Regions from separate parts of the Paenibacillus sp. 276b genome, predicted to be linked through region 2. Evidence: riboswitches for the same ligand, from Rfam matches in the RefSeq annotation. Region 2 holds a riboswitch; the other holds the start of a gene.
What was found. Region 2 has a riboswitch for cobalamin ahead of BLV50_RS13645 (ABC transporter substrate-binding protein). Riboswitches for the same ligand answer to the same signal wherever they lie in the genome.

Region 1 (4,795 bases), on a different contig from region 2:
TCGAACTCGCAGTAGCACATATGGGTATGCACCTGCGTTGTTGGTTTTACGGTAGCAGTAGCTAAACGGAAGGATTCCACGGCCCATTGCAGGTACTCATCCCACTTGCTCCGTTTGAGCGGAAGTCCTTCACGCAGAGCTGGCTCATCGACCTGAATCATCTCAATGCCTGCTTGCTCGAGCGCTTCAACCTCGTCGCGAATGGCGCGAGCAATTTGGTAGGATACTTCACTGCGTGGAATATCCGAGCGGACAAAGGACCAGTTCAGGATCGTTACCGGACCTGTGAGCATGCCTTTCACCGGTTTGCTGGTCAGTGTCTGGGCATAGGCCGTTTCTTTCACCGTCATCGGTTCATTGAACAGTACATCTCCGTAGATTACAGGTGGCTTCACGCAGCGTGAGCCGTAGGACTGTACCCAGCCATTTTTGGTGAAGGCGAATCCGGTCAGCTTCTCACCGAAAAACTCAACCATATCGGTACGTTCGAACTCACCGTGTACCAGCACATCCAGACCGATTTCCTCCTGGATGGTAATCCATTCTTGGATCTGTTCACGCACATAGGCATCATATTGCTCCGCATTCCATTCCCCTTTACGGAAGAGTGCACGTGCTTTGCGCACGTCTGCCGTTTGCGGGAAGCTGCCAATGGTTGTTGTTGGCAGCAGCGGGAGCGACCATTTTTGCTGCTGCAATTCGCGTCGCTCCTGGAATGACGCGTTGCGAAGCAGCTGCTCATCAGCATGGACCCCTGCAGGCGCACCACTCAGGCGTGTCCGTGATTCGGACTCGCTCAGCAGGTGCACCGCTTCGGTGCTTGCCTGGGCGCGGCGGCTGGCTTCAGCCAAAGCCGCTGCTTGGTCCGCCTGCTTTGCACCGCCGGACAACAACGTGCCGAGCGTCGCTATTTCCTCCAGCTTCTCGTCAGCAAAGGCCAGGGCATTGCGCAGTACCGGATCAAGCGCGCTCTCCTGAGCGGCAGTAACCGGTACATGCAACAGGCTGCAGGAAGGCTGAATGATTAGCTTGCCTTCGGCTGCGAATTCAGCCACCTGCTCCAGCAGCTTCGCCGTCTCTGCGAGATCGGCACGCCAGATGTTGCGCCCGTCGATGACACCGGCGCCCAACCATTTATCCTGCGGGAAGCCATGCTCCCGCAGGCTGGCGAGGTTGCCTTCATAGCCGTGGACCAGGTCCAGGCCGATTCCGGCAACAGGCAGTGCTGTCACGACCGGATAAGCTTCCACCGATTCGAAGTATGTTTGAAGCAGCAGCTTCAATTCCGGTGCAGCTTGTGCCAAGGCAGCATACACCTGTTGCAGCAAGGCTTCATCTTCGGAAGAGACAGCCAGCGTCAGAGCAGGCTCGTCGATCTGTACCCACTGTACGCCTTCTGCTTGAAGTTCAGACAGAAGCTGGGCGTATACGGGAACGAGGCGTGTGACGATCTCTGCGAAGCGTTCCGCGTCATAGCCTTTGGCGAAACGTACATACGAGTACGGACCGACGACGACCGGTTTACCTTCCAGCCCAAGCTCCTGCTTCGCTTCGCGATAGGCGGCAAGGGGTTTATTTTCAAGCAATGCAAATGCAGTATCATTATGAATCTCAGGTACGATGTAGTGATAGTTGGTGTTCAGCCACTTGGTCATCTCACAGGCTGTTGCCTGATCATTACCCCGGGCCATGGCGTAGTAGGTAGATACGGATACCGGTCCGCCTGTATGGTTAAAGCGCTCAGGAACGACGCCAAACATCGCGGATACGTCAAGAATATGATCATAGTAGGAGAAGTCGCCCACAGGAATCAGATCGAGCTGCTGTGCTTGCTGTTTCTTCAGATCTTGCAACCGAAGTGTGGTCAGCTCCTGATGAAGCGTAGATTCATCGATTCGGCCAGCCCAGAAGGACTCCAGTGCTTTTTTCCATTCGCGTCCCGCACCGATACGGGGGTAACCAAGGTTGCCTGTCAGTACTTGTGGCTGTTGTTGCTGTGATTGCGACATGTAAAATTCCTCCTCATTTATAATAGGTAACTCATCAAGTTGAAGCTATTGTGGTGTGTTTCTTTTGAAAGCATCAAAAAAAGGCATTCCTTCCGATTCCATACCCCGAGAAACAGGCATCATGAATGACGACTGTGCACAAAGATAGAATGGGAAAGAACACCTGCTATAAGTAGTTGTAGCGGTTGCTCTAACACCTTCCTATCTTCCGTAGGTCATGCGATGCTGTCGAAACAGGCAGGTCTCCTGGCTTGCGGATCATGGTCATATGCATTCCTTCCCGGTGGTTACACCAGTGGATTATATGCACAGACTCCCCGTATACAGTGGCGGGACCGCGACGGATTTACACCGTGCTTCCCTTTTAAGCCTGACCACGCATGTAGCGCGGTAGGCACCTGTTTCCGTGTGCAGAAATGTGCGTACACATCTCTGGCTATGAAATTGGCGACCAAGCATAGATGATAGATTGTATCATGATGCAATCGTCTTATACTTGCTCTTATGCTACCAATCATAGACGATAACCTAAGGGCTTGCAACATATATCATTAATCCGATCGGAAATAAAACAGTGCTCTATGAATCCTAGATATATTGGCAGATTTGACTCCTTAAAATGAACCATATCATCGCCCACGCTGTGCTTGATCCCCCTCAAATAAAAAAATCGTTACCATGCATCTAACTGCATGGTAACGATTGTCTGGCCAGCCATTGTTGCACCCACATTAACGATGCGCTGATTACGACTGCCACGAAAAGGAAGAGACACATCACGTTCAGCTGCGATATAAGGCCCGTCGATAATGACGTCGCATAGCCGGGATAACTCCGCCCGTGACGGGTCTGTAATCAATTCCTCATACACAAACCCCGTGTATGCCCATACAGTCAGATCAGGTCGTGCAGCCCGAAGCTGCCGAACCCAGGAGGAGCATTCTGCCGCAGAGAAAAAAGGATCACCTCCGCATAACGTTACCCCTTCCAGCAAGGGATGAGAGGTTACCTCATGCAAAATCTGCTGCTGCCGCTCCTCCGTAAATGGTTCGCCTGCACGGAAGCTCCATGAGCCGGGGCTAAAGCAGCCCGGACAGGCATGGCGGCATCCGCTGATGAACAACACGGCACGCAGGCCAGGCCCCTCATTCACCGATTCCGGAATGTAACCATACAGATTCAACGATGCTTCACCCGGTCTCTCACTTCGGCCTGCTTCGCCCCATTGAAGCGCACTTTATAGTCACCGGTCAGATATCCCGTCACCCGGCGCAGCCGCTGGAAATGCACGTGGGTTTCATGAGCCTCACATCCGGGACATACATCTCCAATAACGCCCTCATAGCCACAGGACGGACAGCGGTCAATCGGATGATTAATGGAGAAATACCCGATGTCCTGGGCCAGCGCGTATTGCACGATTCGTTGGAAAGCGGCGGTATTGGCCCTTACGTTCCCGTCGAGTTCGACATAAGAGATCGCTCCGGCATTACATAGTGAGTGGAAGGGAGCTTCCAATTCAATCTTGCGATAGGCAGGAAGGGAATGATAGACCGGAATGTGAAATGAATTGGTGTAGTATTCCCGGTCATTGACCCCCGCGATGCTGCCGTATCGCTCACGATCAATCTTGGTGAATTTGCCGGACAGTCCCTCGGCGGGCGTAGCGAACAAGGTGATATTCAGGTTATGCTGCTCACTCATCCGGTCACAGAATTCTCTCATCGTACGAATGATATTCAAGGCTTCTCGATGTACATGGAGGTCTTGTCCATGGTGACGGCCATATAGAGCGGTCATACATTCAGCAAGTCCGATAAAACCAAGGGATAACGTACCATGTTTCAACAGATCGGCGACCGGTTCATTCGGAGCCAATTGTTCACCGCCTTCCCATACTCCTTCCCGCATCATGAAGTCCGATGCTTTGGCAGGCTGGTTCATCTGAATTCGATACCGGTGCAGCAGTCCATCCGTAGCATTGTGCATGACGGATTCCAGCGCCGTATAGAAGCCAGCCCGGTCAGCGATGGCTCTTGCTCCCTGGCAGATCCCATATCGAATGCCGAGCTTGACCAGATTGATGGTGTTAAAGGACAGATTGCCTTTGCCGCTCTGACGATTGCGTCCGAAGCGATCAGCCAGTGTGCGTGTCCGGCATCCCATCGTCGCAATGATCGTATCGGGATCTTCCGGTTGATAATAGAGAAGGTTGAAGGAAGCATCCACATTGACAAAGTTCGGATACATGCGCCGTGAGGAGCAGGTCACAGCAAGCCGGAACAAGTCGTAATTCGGATCTCCCTCAGATTGATTAATTCCTTGCTTGCACTGGAAAATATGTTGTGGGAACACGGGCGTTTCTCCGTTACCCAGGCCCCGAATGGTCGCTTCCAGCAACGACCGGGACACGAGCCGACCTTCGGCTGAAGTGCACAGCCCGTAGTTCAGCGAAGTGAACGGAATCTGTCCCCCAGCACGACTGCTCATGGTGTTCAAATTATGGATCAGAGATTCGGCAGCCTGTTCGGTCTCCAGTTCCGTTTCTTCACAGGCAAAGGCAAAGGCTCGAGGACACTTCTCCTTTGCTTCATCGCTATCCAGATGCAGTTGCTCATCCTCAATTGGGGCAATCTCCCCAAACAGCCGTTGCCCCTTCCGATAATGCTTACGGAACGAACGCTTCACATAAGGTGCGAGATCCCAGTCGATTTTATTGGCGGATACACCGCCGTACTGGCTGTTTTGCTGGGATTGAAAAATAATGGCCACCAGTGCCATGGCAG
Region 2 (4,795 bases):
CGATTCAGAGAATGGTCTAACCGCAACCGGAACAACAACGGATGCCATCGTACTCGCGGTAAGCCAGGCTGAAGTAAATAAACCGCTCATCAGTTACGCCGGGACGGCTACGGTCATGGGTGCAGCGATCGGCAGGCTGGTGTATGACACGATAATGGAAAGCCTGAAAGCCGCGCAGGAGTGGAAAGAGAGGAATAACAAGCAATGACATCTCTACTGATTCAATGGGCTTCTTGGCCGATCTGGACGGGAATGGCTGGAGCCTGGATTATTGTAGGAGCATACATATTGGATCGCTGCATCGGAGATCCACGCTGGATTCCTCATCCGGTGATTGGTATGGGAAAGGCCATCTCTGCACTGGAGCGGGCGATAAGATCGCGGGCGGACTCGAACCAGGCTCTCAAAAGAGCGGGCGTATTATTTCCCCTTTTGATTGCAGGCGGTTCTTTTGCACTGACTTGGGGATTGATCTATGTGCTGGGTCTTATTCATCCCGCTGTTGCGGTTGTGGCAGAAGTGGTGTTAATCGCAACCACCATTGCCTCGAAAGGTTTGAAGGATGCAGGTATGGAAGTTTACCGCCATCTGAGTCAACAAGATTGGCCTGCGGCGAGACGTTCACTGGGTATGATTGTAGGACGTGATACGGCTCATCTGGATGAACCGGAGGTTGTGCGTGGGACGGTAGAGACTGTGGCGGAGAATATCGTGGATGCCATCGTCTCTCCACTGTTCTATGCCCTGATTGGTGGTGCACCACTTGCCATGGCCTATCGAGCGGTGAATACACTGGATTCGATGGTAGGTTATAAAAATGAAAAATATCTGCATCTCGGTTGGGCGTCTGCCCGTCTAGATGATTGGGCCAACTGGATTCCCGCGCGGCTTACCGCCTTACTGTTAATTATGGGAGCCTGGTTCATGAAGTTGGATGCCAGAGGGGCAGCACGCATGGTGTCCCGGGATGCACGACTGCACCCAAGCCCGAATAGCGGTTTCCCCGAGTCGGCGGTGGCCGGAGCGCTGGGCATAAGACTTGGCGGGCATAACGTATATCACGGCGTGGCTTCATTTCGCGCATATATGGGCGAGCCTACTAGACGGATGGAAGCAGAAGATATTGTACGAACAACACGGCTTATGTTCTGGTCGGCAGGTTCTTTTGTTTTATTATGTTGGTTGGTCACCTTCGGGATATGGTCTGCTGGAGGTGCACTGTTATGGAGATAGAAGCTGGACATGGTGGCATGCAAAGCCGCGATATTATGTTGATACGTCATGGTACAACGGCGTGGAACTTGGAAAAAAGGTATCTTGGGCATACTGACATCGGACTGTTGCCTGAGGCAAAGCAGGAGCTATCTTCGCTGCGTGAGCAGTGTAGCGATATCACATGCGACGCCTTGTATTGCAGTGATATGCTGCGTTGTCAGCAGACACTTTCACACATTGCATCGTCCCAAATGGGACAGGCCAAGCTTGATGCCCGACTAAGGGAGATCGACTTTGGTCAGTGGGAGGGGTTGACCTACGATCAGCTCAAGGACAATTCGCAGTACCGAGACTGGATCGATGCGCCGCATGAGGTAACGCCACCGAGTGGCGAGCCTTGGACAGCATTTGCAGCGCGGATTGATTCATTTATGGAAGAGTGTCTGATGTCCTTTTCACCAATACTGCACTCTCGCAGCATAAACGTGCCAAAAGTAGCCGTGATTACGCATGGCGGTGTTATTCGTTATATTGTGTCACTTCTCATTCCGAATCAAGATTTCTGGGATACGCAGGTAGTACCAGGACAAGCGATAAAGATCCGGCTGGCTGGCGATGGGGATAGCTGGGTTGGAACCAGATTGACTTTTCCGTAAATCGGGTTGTAAGGATGTACAATATAACCTATAATCACAACAGAAGTGTGACTTAGCAAGTGCATCATCGGATGGAGGCTCAACAAGCCCTGCCAACGATGCAGGATGCTCACTTGAATGGTTAAACAATATTAGCGACCATGGGTCCCGAGTGCATGCAGTAATGTTTCATGCTTTTATATAAGGCGATGAACGGCAAACGGGTGAAATAGGGAAGCCGGTGTAAATCCGGCACGGTCCCGCCACTGTAAATCAGGATGAATTCCTGTAAGTCAGGTTACCTGCCCTGGACGTATAAACCGGTGTTCCTTCGAGGAAAGGACAGCGTTTCGGGCAGTTCTCTGTGCATATACAGCGCCAAGCTGATCATGCGCAGATCGCCACATGCGAGACGTCATCCCTGATCCTGACCCAAGGATTAGGGATTTTATTTTTTCGGAACACAAATTCAAGCGGAATTGGGACAGGAGCACTACTCACTAGAATGGATAGAGAAGGGGAGAATGAACACAATGAATTTCAAGACATGGAAAGGCGTAGCGTCACTGCTGAGCGCAGCGATGCTGGCACTGACGTTGGCCGGATGTGGTACAACAACAACGAACGAGGGTACAGGAACCTCGCAACCTGCACAGGAGCAATCCCAGGAACAGGCGAAAACAGATCTCAAAACACAATATCCACTCACGGTTACAGATGCTACGGGTGAATCATTTACCTTTGACAAAGCACCAGCCAAAATCGTATCCGTATCTCCGGCTGAAACGGAATCCCTGTTCGCACTCGGATTGGACGAGCAGATCGTAGGGGTATCCGACTATGACGATTATCCGGAAGCAGCAACAAAGAAACCAAAAATGGGCGGCATAACAAAGCCTAATGAAGAGTCGATCATTGCAGCTGAAGCTGACATCGTATTTACAGGTATCTCGATGAGCAAAGAGTCGGTGAAGAAACTGCGCGATCTGGGCATTACCATTTTCAAAACAGATCCTAAATCAGTGGATGATGTGATGAATAACATTGAAACTTTTGGTAAAATCACGGATCATCAGGAAAAAGCACAGGAGATCATCACCCAGATGAAAAAAGATGTGGCTGATGTAACTGAAGCTGTGAAGGCAGTTAAACCAGAAGAAAAGAAAAAAGTATACGTTGAATTCTCTCCAGGCTGGACTGTGGGTAAAGGCGAATTCATGGATGAATTGATCACACTTGCCGGAGGAAACAACGTAGCTTCCGACTTGACTGGCTGGAATCAGATTAATGAAGAGAACATTATTGCTTCTAACCCGGACGTCATTCTATATGCGAACGATGTCATTGATGAAAATTCCAAAACATTGGATCAAATCATCAAAGCACGCAGCGGATGGGATCAAATCACGGCTGTGAAAAACGATGCAGTCATCGGTCTGGATGCCAACCTGTTGAGCCGTCCGGGACCACGGGTAACCCAAGGTCTGAAAGAAGTAGCCAAAGCGATCTACCCTGATCTGTTCAAATGAGTAAAAAGCTGGCAGTGTACGGAACGGCCGGAATTGTGCTGCTTGTGTTAACCGTGCTCATCTGCACGGGCATCGGTTCGGTTGCCCTGCCTGTCCGGGACATTGCGGGCATCTTGCTTCATCGCATCCCCTGGCTGGGCGACTGGATTGTTCCTGACTGGAATACAGCAGCAGAACAGATTATATGGAAGGTCAGATTCCCACGTGTACTGCTTGCCGTGCTTGTAGGTGCATCGCTGGCGATTGCCGGAACTGGATTCCAGGGGGTTCTTCGTAACCCTCTGGCTGATCCGTTTACCCTGGGCGTATCGTCCGGTGCATCGGTAGGTGCGGCTTTTCTGATTTTTTTCGGATTGCAGTATGCACTGATTGGGATCTGGACTCTGCCACTGGTCGCGTTTCTGACGGGAGTAGTTACATTGTGGTTTGTGCTGGCCCTCGCTCGTGAGGGACGCAAAATACCGACACACAGCCTCATTCTGGCTGGCGTGGTCATGCAAAGTTTCCTGGGAGCCGTAGTCTCCTTCCTGTCGACCATGTCGAAGCAGACAATCAATGAAATTATATACTGGACGATGGGAAGTCTGGCACTGCGTGGGTGGTCGTATACGGCCATCCTTTTCCCGTATTTTGTGCTGGGGCTGATTTTCCTCTGGAGCCGTGCGCGTTCGTTGAATGTGCTTGCCTTGGGGGAACGACAGGCTGCTCATATCGGGGTTAAGGTGGATGGATTGAAACTGTCGGTGTTAGCTGTGGGTACGCTGCTTACGGCAGGCGCTGTCTCCGTATCCGGCGTGATTGGCTTCGTCGGATTGGTCATTCCGCATATTCTTCGGCTCATCGTCGGACCTGATTATCGATTGCTGGTGCCTTTGTCCGCGATTGGGGGAGCCATCTTCATGGTCTGGGCAGATACGATTGCACGCTCATTGCTGGCCCCAACCGAAATTCCGCTGGGTGTGGTTACGGCTTTCGTTGGAGCGCCATTCTTCGCGTATCTGCTACACCGGAACAAAAAGCTGCGGAAGGGGATGATGCCATGAGCACATTCATGAAAACAGACCTTACCGAGAGCCGGCCGATGATAGAGGTCACGGAAGCTGGTAAAATGTATGGTAACCATCGGGCTCTGCATGCAGTGGACTGGAAAGTCAAAGAGGGTGAATGGTGGGGCGTTGTTGGTCCAAACGGCAGTGGAAAATCGACCCTGATTCAGCTACTTGCCGGAACCGAACAGCCGAACGCAGGCAGCATACAGATTGATGGACGCGACATTTCCTCATACACCCGTAAAGATTTGTCACGTATGATTGCGGTCTTGCAGCAGGATGGTCTGCCGGCCATCTCTTATCCCGTAAGAGATGTTGTCGAGATGGGACGTTACCCTTATCAGAACTGGCTTGGCAAAGAATCGTC

Region 1: it holds a riboswitch for cobalamin, as region 2 does, so the genes downstream of both, metE (5-methyltetrahydropteroyltriglutamate--homocysteine S-methyltransferase) here and BLV50_RS13645 (ABC transporter substrate-binding protein) in region 2, are expected to answer to the same signal.

The regions. Positions count from the first base shown of each region.
Region 1 is NZ_FNRR01000003.1:217,581-222,375, reverse strand. It holds gene metE (5-methyltetrahydropteroyltriglutamate--homocysteine S-methyltransferase) at 1-2,009, opposite strand, end outside; cobalamin riboswitch at 2,228-2,426, opposite strand; gene nrdG (anaerobic ribonucleoside-triphosphate reductase activating protein) at 2,683-3,192, opposite strand; gene BLV50_RS17020 (anaerobic ribonucleoside triphosphate reductase) at 3,189-4,795, opposite strand, start outside.
Region 2 is NZ_FNRR01000002.1:624,543-629,337, forward strand. It holds gene BLV50_RS13630 (adenosylcobinamide amidohydrolase) at 1-208, shown strand, start outside; gene cbiB (adenosylcobinamide-phosphate synthase CbiB) at 253-1,233, shown strand; gene BLV50_RS13640 (histidine phosphatase family protein) at 1,224-1,871, shown strand; cobalamin riboswitch at 2,038-2,175, shown strand; gene BLV50_RS13645 (ABC transporter substrate-binding protein) at 2,375-3,379, shown strand; gene BLV50_RS13650 (FecCD family ABC transporter permease) at 3,376-4,422, shown strand; gene BLV50_RS13655 (ABC transporter ATP-binding protein) at 4,419-4,795, shown strand, end outside.